DNA from 3 places in the Quisquiliibacterium sp. genome. Region 1 is predicted to be linked to each of the others. Evidence: predicted binding sites of a transcription regulator. Region 1 holds the regulator's gene; each other region holds the start of a gene.
What was found. The regulator HrcA, encoded in region 1, represses chaperone genes, less so after heat shock. The targets are predictions, from matches to a motif close to TTAGCACTCNNNNNNNNNGAGTGCTAA.

Region 2: the regulator HrcA is predicted to act here: its motif matches at 6,792-6,818, upstream of groES (co-chaperone GroES).
Region 3: the regulator HrcA is predicted to act here: its motif matches at 5,219-5,245, upstream of rpoH (RNA polymerase sigma factor RpoH).

What each region holds. Positions count from the first base shown of each region.
Region 1 is NZ_CEXFHW010000065.1:6,861-16,948, reverse strand. Features, by position in the region: gene recN (DNA repair protein RecN) at 143-1,792, opposite strand; gene AC2H6A_RS09290 (NAD kinase) at 1,810-2,703, opposite strand; gene hrcA (heat-inducible transcriptional repressor HrcA) at 2,817-3,845, shown strand; gene AC2H6A_RS09280 (MarR family winged helix-turn-helix transcriptional regulator) at 3,863-4,279, opposite strand; gene AC2H6A_RS09275 (electron transfer flavoprotein subunit beta/FixA family protein) at 4,463-5,212, shown strand; gene AC2H6A_RS09270 (electron transfer flavoprotein subunit alpha/FixB family protein) at 5,214-6,143, shown strand; gene AC2H6A_RS09265 (acyl-CoA dehydrogenase) at 6,174-7,997, shown strand; gene AC2H6A_RS09260 (PA0069 family radical SAM protein) at 8,130-9,224, shown strand; gene rpsP (30S ribosomal protein S16) at 9,346-9,615, shown strand; gene rimM (ribosome maturation factor RimM) at 9,627-10,088, shown strand, end outside.
Region 2 is NZ_CEXFHW010000094.1:4,814-14,901, reverse strand. Features, by position in the region: partial or broken gene AC2H6A_RS11755 (ATP-binding protein) at 1-1,094, opposite strand, end outside; gene AC2H6A_RS11750 (PaaI family thioesterase) at 1,237-1,668, shown strand; gene AC2H6A_RS11745 (2-keto-4-pentenoate hydratase) at 1,708-2,505, opposite strand; gene AC2H6A_RS11740 (cysteine dioxygenase family protein) at 2,661-3,260, shown strand; gene AC2H6A_RS11735 (alpha/beta fold hydrolase) at 3,298-4,488, opposite strand; gene groL (chaperonin GroEL) at 4,644-6,299, opposite strand; gene groES (co-chaperone GroES) at 6,365-6,652, opposite strand; gene AC2H6A_RS11720 (phosphoglycerate dehydrogenase) at 6,843-8,024, opposite strand; gene AC2H6A_RS11715 (crotonase/enoyl-CoA hydratase family protein) at 8,138-8,923, opposite strand; gene AC2H6A_RS11710 (iron-containing alcohol dehydrogenase) at 9,146-10,088, shown strand, end outside.
Region 3 is NZ_CEXFHW010000004.1:38,075-48,162, reverse strand. Features, by position in the region: gene leuA (2-isopropylmalate synthase) at 1-906, shown strand, start outside; gene AC2H6A_RS01100 (aldo/keto reductase) at 928-1,875, opposite strand; gene AC2H6A_RS01095 (SixA phosphatase family protein) at 1,930-2,394, opposite strand; gene AC2H6A_RS01090 (YfhL family 4Fe-4S dicluster ferredoxin) at 2,526-2,801, opposite strand; gene coaD (pantetheine-phosphate adenylyltransferase) at 2,808-3,308, opposite strand; gene rsmD (16S rRNA (guanine(966)-N(2))-methyltransferase RsmD) at 3,305-3,940, opposite strand; gene ftsY (signal recognition particle-docking protein FtsY) at 3,995-5,104, shown strand; gene rpoH (RNA polymerase sigma factor RpoH) at 5,346-6,188, shown strand; partial or broken gene AC2H6A_RS01065 (rhodanese-like domain-containing protein) at 6,414-8,012, opposite strand; gene AC2H6A_RS01060 (CysB family HTH-type transcriptional regulator) at 8,160-9,107, opposite strand; gene AC2H6A_RS01055 (cysteine hydrolase family protein) at 9,237-9,833, opposite strand; gene AC2H6A_RS01050 (ABC transporter ATP-binding protein) at 9,907-10,088, opposite strand, start outside.

The DNA of each region.
Region 1 (10,088 bases):
GGATCTGACCCGGGATCAGACCCCTTTTCCGGGCTTTGCGCCGCTGGTGGCCGACGGGAGGCGAGGAATGCGCAGCAGCCGGTGACCCGAGGGCCCGGCGGCGGCGCATTGCCGATCACCGGCCGGTGCTGCCGGGGCTGCCTCAGGCGCCCGCGAGCAGCTCGCGGGCGTGCTGACGGCTGGTGGCGGTGATCTCGGCGCCGGCACGCATGCGGGCAACCTCGTCGATGCGGGCCTGGCGATCGAGCGCCGCGATGCGGCTCACGGTGCGCCCGCCGGCCTGCGCCTTGCTCACCGACAGGTGCTGGTGCGCGCGCGCCGCCACCTGCGGCAGGTGGGTGACGCACAGCACCTGCCGCGCCTCGCCCAGCGTTCGCATGAGCTGCCCGATGGCCTCGCCCACCGCGCCACCCACGCCGGCGTCGGCCTCGTCGAAGATCAGGGTAGGCACCGGATTGGCCTGCGCGGCGAGCACCGCCACCGCCAGGCCCACCCGCGAGAGCTCGCCGCCCGAGGCAACCTTGGCCAGCGCTCGTGGCTGCGTGCCGGCGTGACCGGCGATGCGGAACTCCACCCGGTCGATGCCGCCGGGCCCCGGATCGGCGGTCTGCACATCGACCTCGAAGCGCGCGCCAGCCATGCCCAGTGGCTGCAGCCGCGCGCTCACCCCACGGGCCAGGCGCGTGGCGGCTTCGCGGCGCGCGGCCGACAAGCGATCGGCCGCGGTCTGGAAGGTCTGACGCGCAGCCGCTTCCTCAGCCCGCAGCCGTTGCGGGTCGGCCGCGGCCTCGAGCTCGGCCAGCCTGGCGCGCGCGCCGAGCAGCGTGCCGGCCAGAGCTTCTGGTGCCAGCCGCAGCTTGCGGGCCAGCGAGAAGGCCTGGCCGATGCGCTGGTCGAGCTGCGCGAGCCGCTCGGGATCGAGATCGAGCCGGTCGGCATAGGCCGACAGCGCAGAGGCGGCTTCGTCGGCCTGGATGCAGGCATTCTCGAGCATCAGCAGCGCCTCGCCCAGCCGGGCGTCGATGGCCGCGAGCGGCCTCAGCCGCTGGGTGATGGCCTGCAGTCGCCCGCTGATGGCGTCGTCGCTCTCGGCCAGGGCATCGACCGCGGCTTGCGCGCCTTCGAGCAGGGCTGCGGCATGGGACAGCCGGCGGTGCTCCTGGTTGAGGGTCTCCCACTCGCCTTCTGCCAGCGCGAGCTGCTCGAGCTCGCCGAGCTGCCATTGCAGGCGCTCGCGTTCGAGGTCGAGTTCGCGCGCGGCAGCCTGCGCCTGCGCGAGCCGCTCCTGCGCGGCCCGCCAGCGCCCGAAGCCGGCGGCCACCTCGGCGGCGAGGGGCAGCTGCTGTGCGAAGGCATCGAGCAGGTCGCGCTGGCCGCCGGCGCGAAGCATGGATTGGGCGGCATGCTGGCCGTGGACATCGACCAGCTGCTCGCCGAGTTCGCGCAATTGCGCCACGGTGGCGGGATGGCCGTTGACCAGGGCACGCGAGCGGCCGTCGGTCTCGATCAGGCGGCGCAGCATCACGGTACCCGGATCGCCGGCAAGATCGCGCTCGGCCAGCCAGGCACCAAGCGCCGGGGTGAGCGCGAACTCGGCGACGATGTCGGCGCGGGACGCGCCCTCACGCACCACGCCGGCATCGCCGCGGCCGCCCAGCGCGAGCTGCAGCGCGTCGATGAGGATGGACTTGCCGGCGCCGGTCTCGCCGGTGAGCACGGTAAAGCCCGGCCCGAACTCGAGTTCGAGCGTGTCGACGATGACGAAGTCCCGCAGGCGCAGGGCAAGCAGCATGGCAGGACGACCCGCCCTCAGGCGGCCGGGCGCGACAGGACGGGCAGCTCGTGCCAGTTGAGCTTGCCGCGCAGGGTGGCGAAGTGGCTGTAGCCGGCCGGGTGGAGCAGGTGCACCTTGAACGGCGCGCGCTCGATCACGATGTCATCGCCGACATGCAGATCGCTGAACACCTGCATGTCGGCGGCCACGCGTGGCTCGCGGCCGTCGACCACGCGGATGTCGATGCGGACATCGTCGGGCAGCGTGATCGGCCGGTTGGAGAGCGACTGTGGTGCGACCGGCACCAGCACGATGCCGGCCAGCCGGGGATGCAGGATGGGCCCGTTGGCCGACAGCGCATAGGCGGTGGAGCCGGTGGGCGTGGCCACGATCAGGCCGTCGGCCCGCTGGCTGTACATGAACACGCCATCGACCCGGGCCTGCAGCTCGATCATGCCGGTGCGCGAGGACCGGTTGACGACGACATCATTCATGGCCAGCGCGCGCCAGACCTCGCGGCCATCGCGCACCACCCTTGCGACCAGCATGGTGCGGTCTTCCGAGGAGTAGCTGCCATCGAGGATGGCGCCGAGCGCTGCGGGCCACTGGTTGAGCGCGATGTCGGTGACGAAGCCCAGGCGGCCGTGGTTGATGCCCACCAGCGGCACCTGGGAGCGCGCAAGCTGTCGGGCCAGGCCGAGCAGGGTGCCGTCGCCGCCCACCGCGATGGCCAGATCGGCCTCGCGGCCGATGCGCTCGGCATCGGCGGCCTCGAGCTCGGGTCGGCCGATGGCCTCGAAGGTGTCGGCCTCCACCAGCACCCGGATGCCGCGGCCGGCGAGAAAGCGTGCGATCTCGAGAAGCGCCGGCGCCACCCCTTCCGACTGATAGCGGCCCACCAGCGCGACGGTTCGGAATGCCTGGGTCATGCGGGGGATTAAACCATGAATCCCCCGGAGCCCACCCCGGCCGGACGGCCGACCCGAAGGGCGGATCGCCCACGGCTTGCGCGGGTTTCGCAGTCCAATAGAATAGGTCCGTCATGCGAGAACTCGACAGCCGCGCCAAGACGCTGCTCAAGACCCTGGTAGAGCGGTACATCTCCGATGGTCAGCCGGTGGGCTCGCGCACGCTCTCGCGTCACTCCGGACTCGATCTCTCGCCGGCCACCATCCGCAATGTCATGGCCGATCTCGAGGAACTCGGCCTGATTTCCAGCCCCCACACCTCGGCCGGCCGGGTGCCTACGCCCCGCGGCTACCGGCTGTTCGTCGACACCCTGCTTACCGTCCAGCCGCTCGAGCTCGGCCAGACCGAGCGCATCCATGATCGCCTGCAGGCCGAGGAGCCCCAGCGCCTGCTCTCGGCCGCAGCGGGTCTGCTGTCCAGCCTGTCGCAGTTCGCCGGGGTGGTCACCACGCCGCGTCGCTCCTCGCTGTTCCGGCAGGTCGAGTTCATGCGGCTGTCCGAGCGCCGGGTTCTGCTCATCCTGGTGACGCCGGATGGCGATGTGCAGAACCGCATCCTCGCGGTCGAGCGCGACTACTCCGGGCCCGAGCTCACCGAGGCGGCCAACTACCTCAATCATCATTTCGCCGGTCTCGATCTCGAATCCATCCGACGCCGGCTGCAGACCGAGCTCACCAGCCTGCGCGACGACATCACCCGTCTCATGACCCGCGCGGTCGAGGCGGGCGGCCGCGCCCTCACGGAAGAGACCGAGCCCATGGTCATCTCCGGCGAGCGCAACCTGCTGGGCGTAGCCGAACTCTCCGACAACATGGAGCGCATGCGCCGGCTGTTCGATCTCTTCGAGAAGAAGACCGGCCTGCTCACACTCATGGATGCCTCCAGCCGGGCCGATGGCGTGCAGATCTTCATCGGTGGCGAATCATCGCTCGTGCCCATGGATCAGGTCAGCGTGGTGGTGGCGCCCTATGAGGTCGAGGGCCGCATCGTGGGCACGCTCGGTGTCATCGGGCCCACCCGCATGGCCTACGAGCGGGTGATCCCCATCGTGGACATCACCGCGCGGCTGGTCTCCAGCGCGCTCAGCCACAACGTGGCCTGACAGCGGCGTCGCCCGGCTCAGTCGTCCCAGGTCTGTGCCAGCAGCCGCTTCAGGTCGGCCAGGCGCGCGTCGCCCAGGCGGGCGGCAATGTCAGCCTCGATCCGCTGGATCATCTGCGCGCCGGCGCGGTTCACCAACCTGCCCTTCTCGGTGTAGCGCACCAGCTTGGAGTTGCCCCGCTGCGGGTCGTCGGCGGTCTCCAGGATGCCGCGGCGGGCGAGTTCGGCCACGGTCTTGTGCACCGCCTGACGCGAGATGGCCAGGCGGCGGGCGAGTTCGGCCATGCTCATCGGCTTGCCGCCCATGTGGGCGAGCAGGCGGCTCTGCGCCGGCGTGATGTAGGCATGCTCGCTGCGGCGCACGTTCTTCATGATTTCGCGGGCGAACCAGTCGGAGCGCTCGAGCAGCAGCTGTTTGAGGTTGGGCTCGGCCATCGGAATCCATCTCGTCAACAACGGTTGACAAGTTCATTTTGCTGGACTATCGTGCGCCTTGTCAACCAAGGTTAACGAGTCCGGTGTCGCCGAGCCGGCTCCCGGTCCGTCGGGCGCAGTGCCCGACCTTATAATCGGCCGTTCAGCCGGGCTTGCCCGGCACCACCCCACCGAGACCAGCCCATGAAGATCCTCGTGCCCGTCAAGCGCGTCGTCGACTACAACGTCAAGGTCCGCGTCAAGAGCGACCAGACCGGTGTCGACATCGCCAACGTCAAGATGTCGATGAATCCGTTCGACGAGATCGCCGTCGAGGAGGCGGTCCGCCTGAAGGAGAAGGGCGTGGCCACCGAGATCATCGCGGTCAGCTGCGGTGTGGCCGCCTGCCAGGAAACCCTGCGCACCGCGCTGGCCATCGGCGCCGACCGCGCGGTGCTGGTCGAGACCGATGTCGAGCTGCAGCCGCTGGCCGTGGCCAAGCTGCTCAAGGCGCTCATGGACAAGGAAGGCGCCGGCTTTGCCATCGTCGGCAAGCAGGCCATCGATGACGACGCCAACCAGACCGGCCAGATGCTCGCCGCGCTGGCCGGCATCCCGCAGGCCACCTTCGCCTCCAAGGTCGAGATCGCCGATGGCAAGGCCAAGGTCACCCGTGAGGTCGACGGGGGTCTCGAGGTGGTCTCCATGAGCCTGCCCGCGGTCATCACCACCGACCTTCGCCTGAACGAGCCGCGCTATGTCACGCTGCCCAACATCATGAAGGCGAAGAAGAAGCCGCTCGACACCGTCAAGCCGGCTGACCTGGGCGTGGATGTCGCGCCGCGCCTGAAGACCCTGAAGGTGTCCGAGCCGCCGGGCCGCAAGGCCGGCATCAAGGTGGCCGATGTGGCCACGCTGGTCGACAAACTCAAGAACGAAGCGAAGGTGATCTGACATGGCTGCCCTGGTTATCGCCGAACACGACAACGCGTCGCTCAAGCCCGCCACCCTCAACGCGGTCACCGCCGCAGCCGCCACCGGCGGCGAGGTGGCCATCCTGGTGGCCGGCCATCAGTGCGGCCCGGCCGCCGCTGCCGCGGCCCAGGTGGCCGGCGTCTCGCGGGTGCTGGTGGCCGATGCGCCCCAGCTCGCCGACCAGCTGGTCGAGAACATTGCCGAGCAGGTGATCGCCGTGGCCGGTGGCTTCAGCCATCTGCTCGCCCCGGCCACCGCGCACGGCAAGAACGTCATGCCGCGCGTGGCCGCCCGCCTCGATGTCTCGCAGGTCTCCGACATCATCGGCGTCGAGACGCCTGACACCTTCACCCGGCCCATCTATGCCGGCAACGCCATCGCCACCGTGCAGTCGGCCGATGCGGTCAAGGTGATCACCGTGCGCACCCCCGGCTTTGACGCCGCGCCCGCCACCGGCGGGTCGGCCCAGATCCAGGCGGTCGATGCCGTGGCCGACTCCGGCAAGTCGAGCTTCCTCGGCCGCGAGATCGCCAAGAGTGACCGCCCGGAACTCACCGCCGCCAAGGTGGTGGTCTCGGGTGGTCGCGGCATGGGCAGCGCCGAGAACTTCAAGCGGCTCGAGCCGCTGGCCGACAAGCTCGGTGCGGCCATGGGCGCCTCGCGCGCGGCGGTCGATGCCGGCTATGCCCCCAACGACTGGCAGGTCGGCCAGACCGGCAAGATCGTTGCGCCGCAGCTCTATGTGGCGGTGGGCATCTCGGGCGCCATCCAGCACCTGGCGGGCATGAAGGACTCCAAGGTGATCGTCGCCATCAACAAGGATGCCGAGGCGCCGATCTTCGGCGTGGCCGACTACGGCCTGGTCGCCGACCTGTTCCAGGCGGTGCCCGAGGTGGCGTCCGCCCTCTGATCATCCGGGTCATCCCCGCGGAGACTGCCCATGAGCTATCAGGCCCCGGTCAAGGACATGCTGTTCACCATGCGCGAGCTCGCCGGGCTCGCGTCGGTGCGCAGCCTGCCCGGTTTCGAGGATGCCACCGACGACACCGTCGAGGCGGTGCTGCATGAATCGGCCCGCTTCAATGCCGAGGTGCTCGCGCCCCTGAACTGGACCGGCGACCTGCAGCCGTCCTCGGTTGCCGACGGGGTGGTCACCACCACGCCGGGCTTTCGCGACGCCTTCCGGGGTTTCGCCGAGGCCGGCTGGCAGGGTGTGCAGCATCCTGCGGCCTTCGGTGGGCAGAACCTGCCCAAGCTGGTGGCCACGGCCTGCATCGAGATGCTCAACAGCGCCAACCTGTCGTTTGCGCTGTGCCCGCTGCTCACCGACGGCGCCATCGAGGCCCTGCTCACCGCCGGCAGCCCCGAGCAGCAGGCGCTGTTCATTCCGCGCATGATTGCCGGCGACTGGACCGGCACCATGAACCTCACCGAGCCGCAGGCCGGCTCCGATCTCTCGCAGGTACGCAGCCGGGCCGAGCCGCAGCCCGATGGCAGCTACCGGATCTTCGGCCAGAAGATCTACATCACCTATGGCGAGCACGACATGGCCGAGAACATCGTCCATCTCGTGCTGGCCCGCACGCCGGGCGCGCCCGAGGGCGTCAAGGGCATCTCGCTGTTCATCGTGCCCAAGTTCATGGTCGGCCAGGACGGCAGCCTGGGCGCGCGCAACGATGTCTACTGCGCCTCGGTCGAGCACAAGCTCGGCATCAAGGCGAGCCCCACCGCGGTGCTGCTCTACGGCGACGGCAAGTTTCCGCTCGCCTCGCCCGGCGGTGGCGCGGCCGCGGCCGGTGCGGTGGGCTGGCTGGTCGGCCAGGAGAACCGCGGCCTCGAGTACATGTTCGTGATGATGAACGCCGCCCGCTTCGCGGTCGGCATGCAGGGCGTGGCGGTGGCCGAGCGCGCCTACCAGAAGGCAGTGCAGTACGCGCGCGACCGGGTGCAGAGCCGCGCGGTCGAGGGTTCGCCCGGGCCGGTGGCGATCATCGCCCACCCCGATGTGCGCCGCATGCTCATGACCATGCGTGCGCTCACCGAAGGCGCCCGCTCGCTCGCCTATGTGGCTGCGGCCGCCTACGACGCCGCCCATGCGTCACCGGATGCCGACACCCGCAAGGCGAACGCGGCCTTCTATGAATTCCTGGTGCCGATCGTCAAGGGCTTCTCCACCGAGATGAGCCTCGAGGTCACCTCGCTGGGCGTGCAGGTGCATGGCGGCATGGGCTTCATCGAGGAGACCGGCGCCGCGCAGTACTACCGCGATGCCCGCATCCTGCCCATCTACGAGGGCACCACCGCCATCCAGGCCAACGATCTCATCGGTCGCAAGACCGTGCGCGATGGCGGCCAGACCGTGCGCGGCGTACTCGGGCGTGTCGCGCAGACCCTGGCCGAGCTGCCGGACGATGGTGAACTCGGTGGCATCCGGCGGCGCCTCGAAGAAGGCGCGCACGCCCTCGGCGCAGCGGCCGACTATCTGGTTGCCCAGGGCAAGGCCGACCCGCGGGCCACCTATGCCGGCAGCGTGCCCTACCTCATGCTGTGCGGCACCGTCCTTGCTGGCTGGCAAATGGCCCGCGCCGCGCTGTCTGCCAGCCAGCAGCTGGCTGCCGGTGCCGATGACGCCGACTTCCTGAAAGCCAAGATCGGCACGGCTCGCTTCTATGCCGACCACATCCTGTCGCGTTCGCTGTCGCTGCGCGCAGCCATCGTCGACGGCGCCAGCGGTACGCTGGCGCTCGAGGAAGCGATGTTCTGACGCCACGCCCCGGTGCGCCGGGGTCTGGACAGATACTGGATATTCATCCACTATCAAGGGGTGAGCCACACCCCTGCATCCGCCTTCCTGCGTCCCGCCCGCCCGGCAGCCGCGCCGCCGGTCGGCTCGGTCATGGCCGGGCAGGCGGTGCAGGTATGCCGGGGCCGCGGCGCGGTTTCAAGCCCCCAGCCGCGGTTCAACCAGCAGGTTCGTGAGGCCGAGCCTGATGGCTGGCTGAGTGTCCCAGAGCCCTCGATGGCGGTCACCCGTATCGCCACCGAGACCGCGCGCAGCCTGATCAGCCGCAACCAGTCGCCGGACGTCTTCTTCGACCAGTCGGTCAATCCCTATCGCGGATGCGAGCATGGCTGCATCTACTGCTACGCCCGGCCCAACCATGCCTGGGTCGGTCTGTCGCCAGGCCTTGACTTCGAAACCCGCCTGTTCGCCAAGGTCAACGCGCCGGAAGTCCTCGCCCGCGAGCTCGATGCCCCGGGCTACCGCTGTGCGCCCATCGTGCTGGGCACCGCCACCGATGCCTACCAGCCCGCCGAGCGCGAGTTCCGCCTCACCCGTCAGCTCATCCAGGTGATGGCCGAGCGCCAGCACCCGCTGGCCCTGATCACCAAGTCCAGTCTGGTCGAGCGCGACATCGATCTGCTCGCGCCCATGGCAGCCGCGGGTCAGGCTGCCGCCTATGTCACCGTCACCACCCTCGATCCCGATCTCGCGCGGCACTGGGAGCCGCGTGCGCCGGCACCCTGGCGGCGCCTGGAGACCATCCGAAAGCTCTCGCGAGCCGGCATTCCCGTGGGGGTCATGGTGGCGCCACTCACGCCCTTTCTGAACGAGCCCGAACTCGAGCAGGTGCTGCAGGCGGCGCACGAGGCTGGCGCGCGCAGTGCCCACTACACGGTGCTGCGCCTGCCCCAGGAGCTCGATCCGCTCTTCAGGGACTGGCTGGCCGCCCATTACCCGCAGCGGGCGGCCCGGGTGCTGGCCCGTCTGGCGGACATGCGCCCGCAGCCTGCAGGTGGGCGGCAGCGCCTGAACGACGCCCGATTCCATCACCGGATGCGCGGACAAGGCCCCTGGGCCGAACTCATCCGTCTGCGGTTCCAGGTCGCATGCCAGCGTCTGGGTCTGCGCCGGGATCGTCCGGTGCTCCATGCCGATGCTTTCCGGCCTCTGCGGCCGTCGGCCCAGCTCGCTCTGTTTCCGGCCTGAGCACCTTGATGGCCGGGCCTGCGGCCCTCCGCGCTCCAGGGGTTGCGTGGCAATTGCCCTGGTGTGCGCTTTCCCGCTATCATCTCGGGTTTTCCCGATTCACCCGGCAAAGGGGTTCAGCATGGTTGTCATCCGCCTGTCGCGCGGTGGCGCGAAGAAGCGCCCGTTCTACAACATCGTGGCCACCGACAAGCAGAATCGTCGTGACGGCCGCTTCATCGAGCGCGTGGGTTACTACAACCCCATCGCCGCCGCGGGTGAGGCTGGTCTGAAGATCGCGCTTGATCGCATCACCTACTGGCAGGGGCATGGGGCGCAGGTTTCGCCTGCCGTGGCCCGTCTGGTGGCCGAGTTCTCGGCCAAGAACGCCGCGGCGCCGGCCGCAGCCTGAGTTCCGCCCGGGTGAGCGTGCGCCGAGCGCCGCCGCTGCGTGGCGGTCGTCGTGTCGTGCCGCAGGCTGGCTCCCCGAGCGCTGCCGCGTCGGCTCCTGCCGGCCTGACCATCCCCACCGACCTGGCCATTCCCGCCGACCTTCTCGTGGTCGGCCGTGTCAGCGGCACCTATGGCATCCGGGGGTGGATCCGTATCGATCCCGTCAGCGCGCCGCCGGAGTCCGTGCTGCTCGGCGCGCGTCGCTGGTGGCTGCGTCGAACAGCCTCACCCGCCGAGCCCGGTCTCGTGGCGCAGGCCCGTGCCGGCCAGGCGCAGGCTGTCGCCCCCCGCTGCCTCGATATCGAGCGGGTGAGGGTGCACACCGATGCCCTGGTGGCCAAGCCGGTTGGCATCGAGACCCGCGAGGCGGCAGCCCTGCTCAAGGGCGAGCAGGTGCTGGTGAGCCGGGCGGACTTTCCCCCTGGCGAAGAA
Region 2 (10,088 bases), on a different contig from region 1:
ACCGGCGGTTCCCAGCGGGTGAGGCTGCCCACGGCCGGGCGGGCGCTGCCGTCGGGCAGGAGCTGCTCGGCATTGACCCGCAGCTGGATGGCATGGCCGCGCGGCCTGGGGATGTCGGCCTGCGTCAGGCCGAGTTCGGCCAGTGTGGCGCCCTGCGCGATACGCAGCTGCGCGCAGACCAGGTCGATGCCGGTGACCGCCTCGGTGATGGTGTGCTCGACCTGCAGCCGCGGGTTGGCCTCGATGAAGAACCAGCCGCCCTGCGCGTCGAGCAGGAACTCGAAGGTGGTCAGGCCGCGCAGCCGGGCCGAGGCGGCCATCCGGCAGGCCGCCTGCAGCAGCGGTTCGCGCCTTGCGCCGTCCAGCCAGGGGCTGGGCGCGATCTCGATCAGCTTCTGGTGGCTGCGCTGCAGGCTGCAGTCACGCTCCCAGAGATGCGAGACCGCGCCGGTGCCGTCGCCGATGAGCTGCACCTCGAGGTGGCGGGCATGCTCGATCAGGGCCTCGAGGTAGAGCGAGCCGTCGCCGAAGGCGGCCTGGGCCTCGGCCGCGCAGCGCGTGAAGGCGGCGGCGAGCGCGGCCGGCTCGCGCACGATGCGCATGCCGCGGCCGCCACCGCCGGCCACCGCCTTGATCATCACCGGCCGGCCGGCCAGCCCGGCCATGAAGGTCTGCGCCTGTTCGATGTCGAGCGCCCGAGCGCTCCCGGGCAGCACCGGGACGCCGAGCGCGGCGGCCATCTCGCGGGCGCGCAGCTTGTCGCCGAACAGGCCCAGGGTGTCGGGCTCGGGACCCACGAAGACCAGACCGGCCTGCGCGCAGGCCTGGGCGAAGGCCGGGTTTTCGGCGAGGAATCCGTAGCCGGGATGGACCCAGCGGCAGCCGGTGGCGCGGGCTGCCTCGAGCAGCGCTGCGATGTCGAGATAGGCCGGCACGCCGCGCCCCGGCAGGGCGTGGCTCAGCGTGGCCCGCCGGGTGTGCAGGGCTTCGGCCTCGTCCTGGGCGTGGACGGCCACGCTCTCCAGGCCGAGGTCGTCGGCGGCGCGCGCGATGCGGATGGCGATCTCGCCGCGGTTGGCGATCAGTACTCGCATGGGGTGTGGGTCAGGACAGGGTCGTTTCCGGGGCGCGCGCCCGGTGGCGCGATGACGGCGCCGCTCGTCGGGAGCGGTTTTTCGAGTCGGGCCATTCTACGGTCGGCCCTACAATCGGCCTCGCAACCACGAGAGGAAACGGATGGACGAGGCCAGCAGCGATGATTTCCAGGCCCGGGTGCGCAGCGGTCGCGCACTCATGGAGGCCATGGGCAACTTCCATGTGCTGTCCTGGGATCCGCAGGCCCGGCGGCTGCGGGCCGGATTCACGGTGCGGCCCGAGTTCTGCCATACCAACGGCACCACCGCGCAGGGCGGCTTCGTCACCGCCTGGCTCGATGCCGGCATGGCGCACGCCGTGATGTACGACAGCGAGCACAAGCTCAACGTTGCCAGCCTCGAGATCAAGGTGAGCTTCCTGCAGCGCATGGGGCCGGGGCCCGGCACCGTCGAGGCGCGGGTGGTGCGCCGCGGCCGTCGCGTGGCCTTCATGGAGGCCGAGCTCTTCGACGCCCAGGGCCAGATGACCGCCCGGGGCAGTTCCACCGGGCTCATGACCGAACTGATCCGCTGACCGGCTGGTCCGCCGATCAGCCCCGGCGCGCCCGCCGGGTCAGGGATCGATGCGCAGGTCGAGCGCCGGAAAGCCGTCGAGGGCGAAGCGCCAGTGCTCGCCAGGCTTCGGGAAGCGCGTGGTGATCATGCTGCCCAGGATGGCGATGTCGCCCACGCGCATCGGGGTGCCCCGGCCGTCAGCATGGCTCGCCAGCCAGGCCAGCGCGTTCATGGGGTGGCCCATGAGGTCGCGCCCGAAGCCTTCGCCCACGGTCTCGCCGTTGCACAGCACCTCGCCGCGCAGGGCCGCCAGATCAAGCGCGCGCCAGTCGGTGCGGCGCTCGCCGAGCACCGCACCCTGGGTCCAGGCATTGTCGGCCACCATCTGCAGCGCATGGTGCGAGAGGCTGGCGTAGTCGGCATTGCGGTCGTCGGCGATCTCGAAGGCCGGGCGCACCGCGGCCACCGAGCGCGCGGCCAGCTCGGGCGAGCAGCGCCCGCCCGGCGGGTTGATGTCGGCACCGATCTCCACGGCGATCTCGAACTCGATGATCAGTCGGCCGTAGGCCGAGGCGCTGACCCGCGCCGGGCCGCCCACCAGCTGGCGCTGGTGCAGCCGGCCCGACACCGGCGAGGCCAGCCCCACCATCTGCTGCATGGCCGGATTGGAAAGCGCGATTTTCCAGCCGGCCACCGGGCCGCAGACCCGGGCCTTGAGCGCCACGAAGGCGTCCTGGGCGGCGTAGGCGGCTGTGAGGTCAGCGGGCGCGAGACCGGGCGGAAAGGCCTGGAAGGGCCGGCGTTTCGCGTACTGTGCGGCCAGCCAGCGGGCCGTCTTGCGTGATTCGGGCGTCAAGAGCACTCTCCTGGCGAAGGACCGGCGGCCAGAAGGCCGACCTGAAGGGGGTTGCGGTCGGTTAGGATGTCCCGCACCTACGGTGCCAGAGTTGCGGGCGCGCCGCCAGCCCCGCGTTCCGCGCCACAGCCATTTTGTCGATACAGGGGTCTGCCATGGATGCCACCACCCGCCATCGCCTGCGCGAGCAGGCCATCGCCGAAACGGTCACGCAGGTGCGTGGCATCGAAGCCGCCCAGGGCGTCACCCGCGAGAGCCTCGCCGCCATCCGTGCCGTGTTGCAGGCACTGGCCGCGCGCAGCGAGCTGTTCCCGATCGAGGACTTCCCCATGCCGCCGCCTGGCTCGGCGCGCAACAATGCGCTCTACCGGCTCTCCGAAGACCCCGACCACCGCTTTGCCCTTTATGGCCATGTCAGCCGTGGCGGCACCGACACCCCGGCCCACAACCACACCACCTGGGCGGTGATCGTCGGCCTGCAGGGCGAGGAGCTCAACCGGCTCTACGACCATGACGGCCGCGGCGGCGTGGCGCTGCGCGAGACCTTCACGGTCGGGCCGGGCACCGGCATCGGTTTCCTGCCCGACGACCTGCACTCCATCCACATGGCGGCCGATCGGCCGGTGCTCAATTTCCACATGTACGGGCTCGCGCTCGAGCAGCTGCATGCGCGGCGCTACTACAAGCCCCACCTGCACGAATGGGCGCACTTCCCGGCGAGCGAGGCCATCCGCGACCTGCCGGTAGCCGCCTGAGTGCAGCCGCCCGACAGCGGCCGCCTGAGCGCCGGCCTCAGCCGGCGCGCCGTGCCAGGAAGTCGATCAGCAGCGCGCTGACCGCCTCGGGCTGCTCCTGCTGCACCCAGTGGCCGGCGCCGGGCACGAGGTGCACGCCCTCGAAGCGCGTGCAGCCTGACTCGGCCATGCGCCGCAGCTCGCCCGGCTTCTGGTGGATGCCCCAGTCCTGAGCGCCGGCGATGAACATTGACGGCACCTCGATGCGACGACCGGCGAAGGTCTGCAGTTCGGCCTGCTGGATGGTGGTGATGCCGCAGCGATACCACTGCAGCCCGCCCTGGAAGCTGGTGCGGGTGTATTCGCTGCTGTAGACCCGAAGTTCGTCATCGGGCAGCCAGCGGCAGGCCGCGATCGCCGCGGCGCTGGGCATGTGCGGCGCCACCGTGGCCGGCATGTCGGCGTCGCGGTCCATCACATAGTAGGTGGGCAGCTTCGCGAGTTCGCCGGCACTCCAGGAGGCGAGCTCGAAGGGCTGGTTGCCGGGCCAGTCGGCACTCTTGTGGTGGTAGTAGGCGCGCAGGAAGTCATGCACGCCCTGCGGGCACAGCCGCATGTCGGCATCGGCGCGGCGGGTGGCGTAGTACCACTGGTAGTGCCTGCGGGGCGGGCTTAGCGCGCCCAGTGCCTCGTCCATGCGGGTGGCCGCGGCGGAGGGCGCAGGCCGTCCGCCGGCGGGCGCCGGGGTTGCGGGGCGGCTGGTGGCGGGCGCCACGGCATCGGCGGCGAGTGGTGGCGGGCCACCGAAGGGCGCGCTCATCAGCACCACCGAGCGGAACACATCGGGGCGCACCAGCGCGCACCAGGCAGCCAGCGGCGAACCGAAGTCATGACCGACCACGTGCACGGCTTCCAGGCCCAGGGCACCGAGCAGGCCGAGGCAATCGCGCACCAGGTTCAGGAAGCGGAAGGAGGCGAGGTCGCCCTCGTAGCGGCGGTCCCAGCCGGTGGTGCGGCCGTAGCCGCGCAGATCAGGGGCGAGCACATGATGGCCGGCGGCGGCCAGCGCGGGCATCACCTTGCGCCAGCTGAAGGCCAGCTCGGGAAAGCCGTGCAGCAGCAGCACCGGCAGTCGACCGGGGGTCGGCTCACCGGCTTCCAGCAGATGCATGTCCAGGCCGTTGATGCCGGGCAGCATGCGGCTGCGGATGCCGGGCGGCAGGGGCAGGGGGGGCAGGGTGGTGCTCATCGGTGAGGCTCGATGCCGTCGGCAAAGCCGCGAGTATCGTCGAAAAAGCCGCGGGGGACCGCGGCATCGCCCCAAAGAAAAAAGGCCCGCTCGCGCGGGCCTCTGGGTTGGCGGGTCGATGCGCCCCGCAGGGCGCACCGGCTGCCAGTCCGGGCTTACATGTCCATGCCGCCCATGCCGCCCATGCCACCCATGCCGCCCATGCCACCGGGCATGCCGCCGGCCGCCGGCTTGTCTTCCGGGGCCTCGGCCACCATGGCGTCGGTGGTCAGCATCAGGCCGGCCACCGAGGCGGCGTTCTGCAGCGCGGTGCGGGTCACCTTGGTGGGATCGACCACGCCCATGTCGACCAGATCGCCGTAGGTGGCGTTGGCCGCGTTGTAGCCGAAGTTGCCCTTGCCCTCGAGAACCTTGGCCACGACCACGCTCGGCTCGTCACCGGCGTTGGACACGATGGCCCGCAGCGGCTCCTCGATGGCGCGCAGCACGATCTTGATGCCGGCGTCCTGGTCGGGGTTGTCGCCGGCGATCTTGACCACCGCGCGGGCACGCAGCAGCGCCACACCGCCGCCGGCCACGATGCCTTCTTCGACGGCCGCACGGGTGGCGTGCAGGGCGTCTTCGACGCGGGCCTTCTTCTCCTTCATCTCGACCTCGGTGGCGGCACCCACGCGGATGACGGCCACGCCGCCGGCGAGCTTGGCCACGCGCTCCTGGAGCTTCTCGCGGTCGTAGTCGCTGGTGGCTTCCTCGATCTGGATGCGGATCTGCTTGACCCGGGCCTCGATGGCGGCGGCTTCACCGGCGCCGTCGATGATGGTGGTGTTCTCCTTGGCGATCTCGACCCGCTTGGCGCGGCCGAGGTCCTGGAGGGTGGCCTTCTCGAGGGTCATGCCGGTCTCTTCGGCGATGACGGTGCCGCCGGTCAGGATGGCCATGTCCTCGAGCATCGCCTTGCGACGATCGCCGAAGCCGGGCGCCTTGACGGCGACGGTCTTCAGGATGCCGCGGATGTTGTTGACCACCAGGGTGGCCAGCGCCTCGCCTTCGACTTCCTCGGCCACGATCAGCAGCGGACGGCCGGCCTTGGCCACCTGCTCGAGCACCGGCAGCAGGTCGCGGATGTTGGAGATCTTCTTGTCGTGCAGCAGCACGAACGGATCTTCCAGGACGGCGATCTGCTTGTCGGGGTTGTTGATGAAGTAGGGCGACAGGTAGCCGCGGTCGAACTGCATGCCTTCGACCACATCGAGTTCGTTGTTCAGCGACTTGCCGTCCTCGACGGTGATGACGCCTTCCTTGCCGACCTGCTCCATGGCCTTGGAGATGATCTCGCCGATCTCCACATCGGAGTTGGCCGAGATCGAGCCGACCTGGGCGATTTCCTTGGTGGTGGTGCAGGGCTTGGTGATGTTCTTCAGCTCGGCGGTCAGCGCGGTCACGGCCTTGTCGATGCCGCGCTTGAGGTCCATCGGGTTCATGCCGGCGGCCACGAACTTCATGCCTTCGCGCACGATCGCCTGGGCCAGCACGGTGGCGGTGGTGGTGCCGTCACCGGCGTTGTCGCTGGTCTTGGAAGCGACTTCCTTGACCATCTGCGCGCCCATGTTCTGGAACTTGTCCTTGAGCTCGATCTCCTTGGCCACCGAGACGCCGTCCTTGGTGACGGTGGGGGCACCGAAGCTGCGCTCGAGCACCACATTGCGGCCCTTGGGACCGAGGGTGACCTTGACCGCGTTGGCCAGGATGTTCACGCCTTCGACCATCTTGTGGCGGGCGTCGTCGTGGAAGAGGACCTGTTTGGCTGCCATGTTTCAGACTCCTTGGGATTCGGGAATGACTTGGGTGTGGCTGGATGGAGGGCGATGCCGCCGGGTCACTCGACCACGGCCATGATGTCTTCCTCGCGCATCACCAGCAGCTCGTCGCCGTCGACCTTGACGGTCTGGCCGCTGTACTTGCCGAAGAGGACCTTGTCGCCGACCTTCACGCCCAGCGGGCGCACCTTGCCGTCGTCACCGACCTTGCCGTTGCCCACGGCGAGGATCTCGCCCTGGTCGGGTTTCTCGGCCGCGTTTTCGGGGATCACGATGCCCGACGCGGTCTTCCGCTCGGTGTCGAGGCGCTTGATGATCACGCGGTCGTGGAGGGGACGCAGTTTCATGCCTGAGCTCCTGAAGCTTTGAAGTGGATACGGTGGATTGGCCCGCCGATGGCGTGGCCGGGCACAGGCGGCGACCCGCGGAGGGTCTGGGTGCTGAACGCCACCGACCGGCGGCGTGGCCATCGGTCGGTCGGGTTTGTTAGCACTCGCGCGCTGTGAGTGCTGATGATAAGGCCTGGCGTCTCGGATTTCAAGTCGCCGGCAGGTAGCGCACCGAGAGCACGCCCTGGATTGCCGACAGCGAGGCGAGCACCGGCGCCTCGACGGCCGAGTCGACATCGACCAGGGTGTAGGCCATCTCGCCGCGCGACCGGTTGAGCATGTTGCGGATGTTCAGGTTCGCCTGCGCCATGGTGGTGGAGATCTGGCCGAGCATGTTCGGCACATTGGCGTTGGCGATCGCGATCCGCCAGGCGGATTCGCGGGTGGCCACGGCGTCAGGGAAGTTGACCGCGTTGCGCACGTTGCCGTGCTCGAGGTACTCGCGCAGCTGGTCGGCCACCATGAGCGCGCAGTTGTCCTCGGCCTCGCGGGTGCTGGCGCCCAGGTGGGGCAGGGCGATCGCGCGCGGATGCCGGTGGATGGCCGGGCCGGGGAAGTCGCAGACATAGCAGCGCAGCCGCTCGGCGGCCAGCGCCGCGAGCAGGGCGTTGTCGTCGACCACGCCCTCGCGCGAGAAGTTGAGCAGCACCGCGCCGTTGCGCATGGTCTCGAGCGCCTGAGCGCCGATCAGGTGCCGGGTGGCCGGCACCAGCGGCACATGCAGGGTCACGAAGTGCGAGGCCTTGAGCAGCTCGGCCACGCTGCCGGCCCGACGCACCTGCGAGGGCAGGCTCCAGGCGGCATCGACGGTGATCTCGGGGTCGTAGCCGATCACCTGCATGCCCAGCCGGATGGCGGCCTCGGCCACCAGGCAGCCGATCTTGCCCAGGCCGATCACGCCCAGGGTGTGGCCGGCGAGCTCGAAGCCGGCGAAGGCCTTCTTGCCGTCCTCGACCCGGCTGTCCATGTTGGGGTCGGTGGCATCGAGCCCGGCGACGAACTGCAGCGCGGCCGGCAGGTTGCGCGCGGCCATCAGCATGCCGGCGAGCACCAGTTCCTTCACGGCGTTGGCGTTGGCCCCCGGGGCGTTGAACACCGGCACGCCGCGCGCGCTCATGGCGGTCACCGGGATGTTGTTGGTGCCGGCGCCGGCCCGGCCGATGGCCCGCACCGAGGCCGGGATGGTCAGGGCGTGCATGTCGGCCGAGCGCACCAGGATGGCATCGGGCTCGGCGATGTCCTTGCCCACCTCATAGAGCTCGCCGGGCAGGCGCTTCAGGCCGTGGGAGGAGATCTGGTTGAGGACCTGCACGCGAAAGGGTCTGGCCATGGCGGTTTCCGGGGGGGCTGGCCCGCTGCCGGGCGGACCGGCGGGCGGGCGGGGGGCTGGGCAAGGTGGCGGGCGCCGCGATTCTAGCCGCGCCGCCCGTGCCGCGCGCTGACTCAGCGGCGCATCGACTGCAGGAAGGCCTCGAGCGCCACGGTGTGCTCGCTGGTGTGATGGGCCATCGCCTGGAAGGCCGCCGACATCTCGAGCAGGGTGTCGAGACGGGTGTGCTGGCCTTCGCGCAGCAGCCGCTTGGCCATGCGCAGCGCCGGCCCGGGATTGGCCGCGATCCGCCCGGCGAGCTCCTGGGCGCTGGCCATGAGCTGGTCGTTGGGCACCACCCGCGAGACCAGGCCGCAGGCCAGCGCCTGGGCAGCGTCGATCATCTCGCCGGTGAAGGTCATCTCGGCCGCCCGCGACATCCCGACCACCCTGGGCAGCAGCCAGGCGCCGCCATCACCGGGGATGATCCCCAGCTTCACGAAGCTCTCGGCGAAGCGGGCGCTCTCGCCGGCGATGCGGATGTCGCACATGCAGGCAAGGTCGCAGCCGGCGCCCACCGCCGGGCCGTTCACCGCTGCGATGGTCGGCACATCGAGCCGGTGGAAGGCGAGCGGGATGCGCTGGATCCCGTTGCGGTAGCCCTCGCTGATGCGGTTGGGGTCGCCGGCGGCGATGCCGGTCTTGTTCTGCATGTCCTTCACATTGCCGCCGGCGCAGAAGGCGCTGCCCGCGCCGGTGAGGATCACGCAGCGCACGGAGAGGTCGGCCTGCACCCGCTCGGCGGCGTCGACCACCGCCGCCCACTGTTCCGGGGTGGACAGGGCATTGCGGGAGGCGGGATCGTTCAGCGTGAGCGTGACGACCCCGCCAGTCTGTTCATAGCGCAGGAAATCGGACATGGCGTGTCTCGGAGGGTTCGATGGGGCCGCAAGGATAGCCCGAGGCACCCGGGCTCGCGGCGGATAATCGCCCGGCAGCGGAACCCGCCGGCGGCCGCGATGACCGAGGCTTGCCCCCGTCACTGGCGAGCGCAGGCGTGATGGCCCAGGCTCACACCCGTCACTGGCGAGCGCAGGCGCGATGGCCCAGGCTCACACCCGTCACAGGCGACCGGAGGCGCGATGACCCAGGCTCACACCCATCACTGGCAGGCCCAGCAGCGGGTGCACCACGGCCAGCCGGCGGCGGCCACGGTGCTCGCCGAGGCCGACCTCGCCGGCGCGCAGCGGGTGGTGCTCACCACCACCCGGTCCCTGCGTGACGGCGAACTCGTCGCGGGCATCGCGGCGGCCCTCGGCCCGCGGCTTGCGGGCCGCTTCGATGCCATCCCGGCGCACAGCCCGCGCGAGGCGGTGATCGCCGGGGCGCGCTGCATCCGCGAGGCCCGCGCCGACCTGGTCGTGGCAGTGGGCGGCGGCTCGGTGATCGATGCCACCAAGGTGATGCTGCAGGCGGTCTGGTACGGCATCGACACCGCCGAGGGCCTGTCGGCCATCGTGATGGGCCGGCATGCCGGCGGCGCGATCGCCAGCGGCTGGGACCGCGACCCGCAGCGCCTGCGCATGGTGGCGGTGCCCACCACGCTCTCGGCGGCCGAGTTCAGCCACTCTGCGGGTGTCACCGACGCCGCGCGCGGCCTGAAGCAGTCGTATCGCCATCCGCTGGCGGTGCCGGTGGCGGTGGTGCTCGATCCGGCGGCCACCCTGGCCACGCCCATGAGCCTGCTGCTGTCGACCGGCCTGCGCGCGATGGATCACGCCGTGGAGCGCTGGTGCGCCGCCAGCCCGCAGCCGTTCTCGGATGCGATGTCGCGCCAGGCCATGGAGATGCTGGCCACCGGGCTGCCTGCGCTGCAGGCCGATCCGGCCAGCCTTGCCGCACGCGCGCGCTGCCAGGCGGCAATGTGGCTGTCGATCCTGCCGCAGGGCACCGGGGTGCCGGTGGGGGCCAGCCACGGCATCGGCTACATCCTGGGCGCGGCCTGGCAGGTGCCGCATGGCGTGACCTCCTGCGTGATGCTGCCGGCGGTGCTCGAGTGGAACCACCCGGTCAATGGCGAGCGCC
Region 3 (10,088 bases), on a different contig from region 1:
AACGGCGAGCGCACCGGCAATGTCTGCCTGGTGACGCTGGCCATGAACCTCTACACCCAGGGCGTCGACCCCGGCATCGACTTCTCGGACATCAACGAGACCATCCGGGTGTCCGAGCACTGCACCCAGCTGCCGGTGCACCCGCGTCATCCCTACGGCGGCGAACTCGTGTTCACCGCGTTCTCGGGCTCGCACCAGGACGCCATCAAGAAGGGCCTGGCCGAGCGCAAGACCGAAGGCGGCTTCTGGGATGTGCCCTACCTGCCGATCGACCCCTCCGACCTCGGCCGCACCTACGACGCGATCATCCGGGTGAACAGCCAGTCGGGCAAAGGCGGCGTGGCCTACCTGCTCGAGCGCGACCACGGCCTGAACCTGCCGCGGCTGCTTCAGATCGAGTTCAGCCAGGTCATCCAGGGCATCACCGACGCCACCGGCAAGGAGGTGAGCTCGAGCGAGATCCGCAAGGCCTTCGACCGCACCTACCTCGAAGGCAACGGCCCGCTGCGCTACGAGGACCACGCCCAGACCCATGTGCGCGGCCAGACCAACGCCGAGCGCGTCGAGGCCACGGTGCTGCACGACGGTCAGCCGCTCGCGGTCGCCGGCGCGGGCAACGGCCCGGTGGACGCGATGATGCGCGGCCTGCAGCAGGCCCTGGGCATCGACGCCCATGTGATGAGCTATTCCGAGCACTCGCTCACCGCCGGCGAAGACTCGCGGGCGGTGGCCTATGTGCAGCTGAAGTTCGGCTGGGACCAGAGCGCCTACGGCGTGGGCATCGACGAGAACATCGTCACCGCGGCGCTCAAGGCGATTGTCTCGGCGGTCAACCGCGGGGTGTCGCTCGGCATGGCCAGCCTCACGCTGCCGCCGGCCGCCCCGCGGGTGGTCAACAGCCGCTGAGCGGCTCAGGCGCTGGCCGGCTCAGGCGCTGGCCGCGTCCAGCGCCGCCACGGCGGCCGCATCGAGCGGCAGCCGCAGCCCCGCCAGCAGCGCCTGAAGCTGCTCGACGCTGGTGGCGCTGGCGATCGGCGCGGCAATGGCCGGCCGGTCGCGCAGCCAGGCGATCGCCACCGCGGTCTGGGTGGTGCCCAGCCGCACGGCCACTGCATCGAGCGCGGCCAGGATGCGCAGCCCGCGCTCGTTCAGGTAGCTGCCGGCGCGCGCCCCGCGGGCACGGCCCTCGAGGTCTTCGGGCTTGCGGTACTTGCCACTGAGAAAGCCCGCCGCCAGCGAGTAGTACGGGATGACCGACAGGCCCTCCTTCACGCACAGCGGTTGCAGTTCGGCCTCGAAGCCGGCACGGTCGGCGAGGTTGTAGCCGGGCTGCAGGGTCTCGTAGCGCGGCAGCCCCAGCCGGGCCGACACCGCCAGGGCCTGCGCCAGACGCGGCGCAGTGTAGTTGGAGGCGCCGATGGCGCGCACCTTGCCCGCGCGGATCAGCTCGGCGAAGGTGCCCAGCGTGTCTTCCAGCGGGGTGTCGGCATCGTCCTGATGTGCCTGATAGAGATCGATGCAGTCGATGCCCAGGCGCTGCAGCGAGGCATCGACCGCGCGCCGCAGGTAGGCCGGCGACAGGCCCTTGTTGCCCTCTCCCATGTCCATGCCGGCCTTGGTCGCGATCAGCACCTGGTTGCGCCGGCCGCTGCGCGCCAGCCACTGGCCGATCAGGCTCTCGGACTCGCCGCCGCGATGGCCAGGCACCCAGCGCGAATAGACATCGGCGGTGTCGATCAGGTTGCAGCCAGCATCGACGAAGGCATCGAGCAGCTGGAAGGAGCGGGCGGCATCGGCCGTCCAGCCAAAGACATTGCCGCCGAAGGCAAGCGGAACCGCCTTCAGGCCGCTGCGACCGAGTTCACGGGTTTGCATGGATTGACCTCGCGGGAGAATCCCGCAGGCCGGCGCGGCCGCGCGGGGGACCGTTCAGAGCTGCTCGGGGTTGGTCACCGAGCGTAGCACGACCTGCTCGCGGCCCTCGCGCTCGCGGGTGCTCAGCCACCAGACCGCGCCCTTGCGCACGCTCCAGTCCATCTCCTGACCGGCCATCAGCAGGCTGGCCAGGCGCCCGATCATGGGCTGGTGGCCCACCAGCACCACGGTGCCGCCGCAGCCCTCGGTGCCCTGCGGCCAGTTCGCGGCCGCGAGGTAGTGCGCGACATCGACATCCGGGGCGAGATGACGGTCGATGCGGTAGTCGATGCCCAGCGCGTCGGCGGTCTGGCGGGTGCGCTGCGCAGGGCTCGCCAGGATCAGGCAGCGCTCGGGCAGGCGCGGCCGCAGCCACTGCGCCATGGCCTGCGCCTGCCGCCGGCCGCGCGCGGTGAGTTCACGGGCGAGATCGGGCTCGGCATCCTGCGCCTCGGCATGGCGCCACAGAATCAGGTTCATCGGGTCTCCGGGAAACGCGCCCGAGCATGATCGCCGCACATGGCAGCGAGATGTCGATGGCGGAAGAGGGAACCGGGGCGGATGGGGGCGGGTCGGAGCGCGCGGGGTCCGGGCGCGTCAGTCCTGGCGCGTCAGTCGGCTCGCGGCGGCGCAGCCGCTGGCGCCTGCTGAAGCCGCTGATACTTGGCCATCAGCGCCTCGTGCGATTCCGGCCACTGCGGGTTGAGCGGGATGCAGTCCACCGGGCAGACCTGACGGCACTGCGGCTCGTCATGGTGACCGACGCACTCGGTGCACAGCGCCGGGTCTATCTGGTAGATCTCGGGGCCCATCGAGATGGCATCGTTCGGGCACTCCGGCTCGCAGACATCGCAGTTGATGCACTCGTCGGTGATCATCAGCGCCATGACGGTTCAGGCCTGGCGGGCCCGCTCGGCGATCTTGGCCTGCAGGTGGCGGAACACCACCGGCGAGACAAACTGGGCGACGTCGCCACCCAGGGTGGCGATCTCGCGCACCAGCGTGGCCGACACATGCCGGTATTCGTCGGTGGGGGTCATGAAGACCGTCTCGATCTCGGGCATGAGGCGGCTGTTCATGCCGGCGAGCTGGAACTCGTAGTCGAAGTCGGTCACCCCGCGCAGGCCGCGCACCACCACCCGCGCGCCCTGGGCGCGCAGCAGGTTGACCAGCAGGCCCGAGAAGCGCACCACCCGCACATTCGGATAGATGGCCAGCGCCTCGCGGGCGATCGCCTCGCGCTCGGCCGGCTCGAAGAGCGGACTCTTGCCGCGGCTGTCGGCCACCGCGAGCACCACCTCGTGGAACAGGCTGGCGGCGCGGCGCACCAGTTCCTCGTGCCCGCGGGTGATCGGGTCGAAGGTACCGGCATAGACGGCGACGACGGGGGTCATGGATTCTCCTGGGGCTGGATGGCGAGCAGATGGTAATGCACCTGCCCGGCCGCGGCCCGCCGCGCGATGCGGGCATCCGGACCGAGCCAGTCGCGCACCTGCGCCTCGTCGAGCGCGGCCTCGGACTCGACATAGACCCAGGCCGCCGCCGGATTCAGCAGCGGCGCCAGCACCGGCAGGACGCCGGCCAGCAGGTCCTGGCGGAAGGGCGGATCGACGAAGACCAGGTCGAGGAGCACACCGGCGGCGCGCAGACGCTGCAGCAGGCCGAGCGCATCACCGGCGTGCAGGCGCACCTGCTCGGCGGCGCCGAGCCGGTCGATCGCCGCCTGCAGGGCGCGGCGCGCGGCCGGCGCGGTCTCGGCCAGATGCACCAACGCCGCGCCCCGCGAAGCCGCCTCGAGCCCGAGGGCGCCGGTGCCGGCGAAGAGATCGGCGCAGACCAGACCGGTGAGGTCCTGGCCGAGCCAGTTGAACAGGGTCTCGCGCACCCGGTCGGGCGTGGGCCGCAGGCCAGGGGCGTCGATCACCGGCAGCAGGCTGCGCCGCCAGCGGCCGCCGATCAGGCGCACGCGCTGCGGCGCGGCGCGCGGGGCGCCAGGCGGCGGGGTACGGGGGGGCTTGGCGGGCATCGCGGAATCGGGCAAGGGTGAGCGGACGGCAGGGGTAGAATTGTCGCGGAAATCATGTTCGGATTCCTAAGACGCAAGCCCCCGCCGGCCGCCCAGCCTGCGCCCCCTCCGGTCGACAGCCCCGCCGCGCCAGCCGCGGGCCCGGCCTCGCCGATCCTGCCTTCGGTCGCGGCGCCGGCTCAGGCACTGGCGCCCGCCCAGGCCCCTGCCTCTGCCCTCGTGGCGGCGCCAGCCGCGGCTGCCGAGCCCGCGCCGGCCCGCACTGGCTGGCTGGCCAAGCTGCGGCAAGGCCTGTCGCGCACCAGCGGCAACCTCGCCGGCCTGTTCGGCGCGGCCCGCATCGACGAATCGCTCTTCGAGGAGCTCGAGACGGCGCTGCTGGTCAGCGACGCCGGCGTCGAGACCACGCGCGTCCTGCTCGAGGGCCTGCGCCGGCGGGTCAAAGACCAGCGCCTCACCGACGGCGCCCAGGTGCGCGAAGCTCTGCGCGTCCTGCTCACCGAGATGCTCCTGCCGCTGGAGCGTCCCATGGACATCGACCGCGCCGCGCCGCTGGTGATGATGATCACCGGCGTCAACGGCGCCGGGAAGACCACCTCCATCGGCAAGCTCGCCCACCACCTGCAGGGCGAGGGCAAGACCATCCTGCTGGCCGCCGGCGACACCTTCCGGGCCGCGGCGCGCGAACAGCTCACGCAGTGGGGCGAGCGCAACGGCGTGCAGGTGGTCTCGCAGCAGGGCGGCGACCCCGCGGCGGTGGCCTTCGACTCGGTGAGCGCAGGCCGGGCCCGCCAGACCGGGGTGGTCATGATCGACACCGCCGGCCGGCTGCCCACCCAGACCCACCTCATGGACGAGCTGCGCAAGATCCATCGCGTGCTCGGCAAGGCCATGGAGGGCGCCCCGCATGAGAGCCTGCTGGTGCTCGACGGCAACACCGGGCAGAACATGCTGGCCCAGGTGAAGGCCTTCGACGAGGCAGTGGGCCTCACCGGCCTGGTGGTCACCAAGCTCGACGGCACCGCCAAGGGCGGCGCGCTCGCGGCCCTGGCCCACACCCGGCGCGAGCGCCCGATCCCGGTGTACTTCATCGGCGTGGGCGAAGGCCTGGATGACCTGCAGGCCTTCTCGGCCGCCGAGTTCGCCAGCGCGCTGCTCGACTGAGCTTCAAGCTGCTGGGTCGCCCTCCGGGCCGCATCCCGAACCGGGGCCGGGCAGGCCGCCGGATTGAGCCGGCGCAACGCTCGCGCACGCCCAGCCTCCGATTGTCAGGAAGCATTGGCACTCTCTACCCATGAGTGCTAATATTTTTGTGTGCTGCAACAAAAGGCACGCCCACGAAAGGAACCTCATGGCCACCCTGACTCCGACCGCTCTCGTCCCCGCCGGCGCCCAAGGCGTTGCGATGGCCTTGCCGCCCGTCGGGAATCTGGATGCCTACATCTCGGCGGTCAATCGCCTGCCCATGCTCTCGCCCGAGCGCGAGACCGAACTCGGCCGGCGCCTGCGCGACCATGCCGACCTGACCGCCGCCCGCGAGCTGGTGATGTCGCACCTGCGGCTGGTGGTCTCGGTGTCCCGGCAGTACCTCGGCTACGGCCTGCCCCACGCCGACCTGATCCAGGAAGGCAACATCGGCCTGATGAAAGCGGTCAAGCGCTTCGACCCGGAGCGCGGCGTGCGACTGGTGTCCTTCGCCCTGCACTGGATCAAGGCCGAGATCCATGAATACATCCTGAAGAACTGGCGCCTGGTCAAGGTGGCCACCACCAAGGCCCAGCGCAAGCTGTTCTTCAACCTGCGCTCGCAGCGCACCGATGCGCACACCCTGTCGGCCGGCGAGATCGACGCGATCGCGGCCCGGCTCAATGTCAAGCCGGCCGATGTGGCTGAGATGGAAACCCGCCTCACCGGGCAGGACATGGCCCTGGAGCCGACCGGCGAGAGCGACGAGGACAGTTTCGCCCCGATCGCCTACCTGGCCGCGCCGCAGGCGGAGCCCAGCGAGGTGCTCGAGCGCCGCGAGCGCGACCGCCTGCACGGCGAGGGTCTGTCGCAGGCGCTCGCCACCCTCGATCCGCGCAGCCGCCGGATCATCGAGGCCCGCTGGCTGCGCGACGAGAGCGAGGGCGGCTCGCTCACGCTGCACGACCTGGCCGACGAGTTCGGCGTGTCGGCCGAGCGCATCCGCCAGATCGAGGTCAAGGCCATGCAGAAAATGAAAGCCGCACTCGCCGAAGCGGTCTGAGGCATTGAAAGGTCGGGCAACCCTGCCCGACCGACACGCAAGCCTGCGGGCTCGGGACTCCCGGCGGCGCGTTGCGCGCCCCGGCCCCGGGTCGGCGGGCACCCGGTCGGGGTGGCTGCCCCGGCTGGATTGCCTGACATCGGCATCACGGCTTCCCCCCTTTGGCCGTCCTTGGCGCATGCCATCGACGGCCGTATTTTTTTGGCGAGGCCCGGACCCCGCGGTTCAGCCGAGCCGAAAGGCGTGGGTGCGATCGCGTTCGAGCTGGGCCACCAGACCAAGCTCCCAGTCGAGGTACGCGCGGAAGGCGGCGTCGCGCCGGGCGAGATCGCGGTGGGCGTAGGGGCTGAACCAGTGATCATCGTCGCCGCTGAGCACTCCCCGGTCGCCGCTGCCAACGGGCAGGCCGGCGGCCACCCAGGCCTGGGTGCCACCGGCAATCGCCCGCGCATCGCGCCCGGTGCGGGCCACCAGCTCGGCTGCCACCAACCCGGCCAGGACACCGTCGGCCGACGCGATCAGGATCGTGGCCTGCGGCGGCGCATCGGCAAGGAACTCGCTCAGGCGATCGGGCACGCAGAAGCGCGCACCCGCCACATGCCGCCGCTCGTAGGGCGCGCGCCGATCGACATCGAAGGCCAGCGTCGAGCCCTCGGCCAGCAAGGCCGCGGCCTGCGCCGGTGACACGCAAGGCACTGCGGGATGAGGCCGCAGCACCTGCAGGGGCTCGGGCCCGGTGACCCGGGGCGCATCGGCCGCGGGCCGATACAGCCAGACCTCGCCGACGCCGAGTTGCGCCAGCCAGGCGGCCGCGCTCAGGGCGCGCACGCCGTCGTGGTCTGCCAGCACGATGCGCGCACCGCGGGTGCCGATGAATTCATCGGTGGCCTGCACCAGCTGGCCACCCGGAGCCCATCGCCAGCCCGCGAGGTGAGCGGTCTGGTACTCCTCGCGGGTGCGCACATCGAATCGGTAGAGGGTGCGATCGGCCTCCTGCTGCCAGCGGGCGAGCACGGCATCATCCACCCAGCCCACGCCGGCGCGACCCGCCATCGCCTGCGCGCGGTCGCGGGCCTGCGCGAGGCTCCCGGCACCCGGCTCGGGCAGCGCCGCGCGCCGCCCACGGGCGAGTTCGCGCCCCGCCAGCAGCCAGGCCATGGTGCCGTCGCGCAGCGAGACCACCGGGTTGGGAATGCCGGCATCGATCAGGGTCTGGGCGCCGACGATGCTGCGGGTACGACCGGCGCAGTTGACCACCACCAGGGTGGCCGGATCGGGGGCAAGCTCGCCAATGCGGTAGACGAGTTCGCCACCCGGCAGGCTGTGCGCGAAGGGCAGGCTGAACTGCGCGAACTCCTCGGGGGTACGGCTGTCGACGACCACCAGGTTCTCGCCGTCGGCCAGTCGCCGGGCGAGCTCGTCGGCATCGATGGACGGGGTGTGGTGCTGGTGCTCGATCAGCTCGCCAAAGGCCTTGCTCGGCACATTCGTGCCGCTGAACAGTTCGCCGCCCCAGGCGACCCAGGCCTGCGTGCCGCCGTCGAGCGCCGACACGCTCGTCCAGCCCAGCGAGCGCAGCGTGGCAGCGGCCTCGTCGACCCGCGACCCATCGCCATCGACCAGCACCACCCGGGTGTCGCGCCGCGGCACCAGGCGGTCGATCAGCAGGCCCAGCCGCCAGGCCGGGGCCGAGACCGCCAGCAGCAGGTGACCATGGGCGTAGACGCCGGTCTCGCGGACATCGAGCAGCGCGATCTCGCCGCCATCGGTGAGCCAGGTCTGGAGCTGGGCGGGGCTGAGGCGCGCGGGCGGCACCGACGCGGGCCGGGGCGCAGAGGCAGGGTTGGCAGTCATGCCGGCCACGCTACGCCGGGCAGCGCCGTGCGGCAAGCCGGCGGGGTCCGCGGCCGGGGCGGAACGCGCGGTCCGGTCGGGCGGCGCCGCGGCGACCGGTCACGCGCCCGCGGACGATCAGCCCGCCGAGGGCGGCTCGGTCATGGCCGCGTCGACCACCGCCCGCCCCAGCGTGGGCGCGAACTGCGCGATGAAGGCATAGACATAGTCGCGCAGATAGCTGCCGCGGCGCACCGCGAGCCGGGTGAGGTTCACCGCGAAGAGGTGCCGGGCATCGATGGCCGACAGCGCGGTGTCGCGCGCCTCGTCGTGCGCGATCGCGGCAATGATGCCCACCCCCATGCCGAGCTCGACATAGGTCTTGATCACATCGGCATCCATGGCCGAGAGCACGATGTTCAGGGGCAGGCCGGCACGGCGGAAGGCATCGTCGATGTGCCGGCGCCCGGTGAAGCCGGTTTCATAGGTGACGATCGGAAAGTCCGCCAGACGCGCCAGCGTGAGCGCCTCGCCACGGGCCTGCGCCAGCGCCAGGGGATGGCCGCGCGGCACGATCACCGAGTGGGTCCAGCGATAGCAGGGCAGCGCGGCAAGCTCGGGGAACTCGGCGAGAGCCTCGGTGGCGATGCCGATGTCGGCATCACCGTCGATCAGCCACTGCGCGATCTGGCGCGGCGAGCCCTGGTGGATGTGCAGCGCCACCTCGGGATGCGCGGCGCTGAAGTCACGCACCGCCTGGGGCAGCGCGTAGCGCGCTTGCGAGTGGGTGGCGGCGATGGTCAGCGTGCCCCGGCCCTGCGCGGCGAAATCCTCGCCAGCCCGGCGCAGATTCTCGGCCTGCTGCAGCAGCGACTCGATGATCGGCAGCACCGCCTCGCCCGGGCCGGTAAGCCCGGTGAGGCGCTTGCCGGCCCGGTGGAAGAGCGCCATGCCGAGCTCATCCTCGAGCTCGCGGATCTGGCGGCTGACGCCGGGCTGGGAGGTGTGCAGCACCTGCGCGACCTGGGTCAGGTTGAAGCCGCGACGCACGGTCTCGCGCACGGATCGCAACTGCTGGAAATTCACGATGGGAGCCGCAGGATGAGGAAGCCGCGGATTGTGCGGCGCGCCGCGTGCCTGGCCAAAGACCGTTTGGCACTATGCATGGTGCGGCCGCGCATAAGCGGCCACGCGCCGGCGGCGGATGCCCTCGGCTCAGCCGGCCGCCTGCAGCAGCGCGAAAGGCGCCGCCCAGCCCACGATGCCACCCTGCGCGACGATCATCTCGATCGCACTGTCGCGGAAATGCGGAAAGTAGCTCGCGGTGGCGTCCGACACCAGCAGGCTGTCATAGCCGCGGTCGTTGGCCTCGCGCATGGTGGACTGCACGCAGACCTCGGTGGTCACACCGGCGAAGATCAGCCGCTCAACGCCCCAGTCGGTCAGGAGCCGGCTGAGCTCGGTGCCGTAGAAGGCGCCCTTGCCCGGCTTGGCCAGCACGCACTCGCCGGGCAGCGGCGAGAGCTCGGGGATGAAATCGCTGCCCGGCTCGCCGTCGATGAGAATGCGGCCCATCGGTCCCGGGTCGCCGATACGCTGGCTGGGCAGTCCGCGCTCGCGCTTGGCCGGCGGGCAGTCCGACAGATCGGGCCGGTGGCACTCCTTGGTGTGCACGATGCGCAGGCCCTGCGCGCGCGCCCAGTCGAGCAGCGCCCGCGCGGGCGCGACCGCCGCGCGCAGGTGCGAGACATCGTTGCCGAGCGACTCGCCGAAGCCGCCGGGCTCGAGGAAGTCGCGCTGCATGTCGATCATCATCAACGCGGTGCGAGCCGGCCGGAACCGGAAGGGCGAGGGACGGGCGGACACTTCCCGCCAGGCGTTCGGATCAGGCATGTCCACCCATGGCCTTGCCGATGCGGTCCCGATCGGCTTCGGGTTGCAGGGATTCGAGCACGATGCGCCCGCCATTGATGACGAGCACGCGGTCGGAGAGCTCGAGCAGCTCGTCGAGGTCCTCGCTCACCAGCAGCACCGCGCAGCCCGACTCCCGGGCGTCGCGCAGCCGCT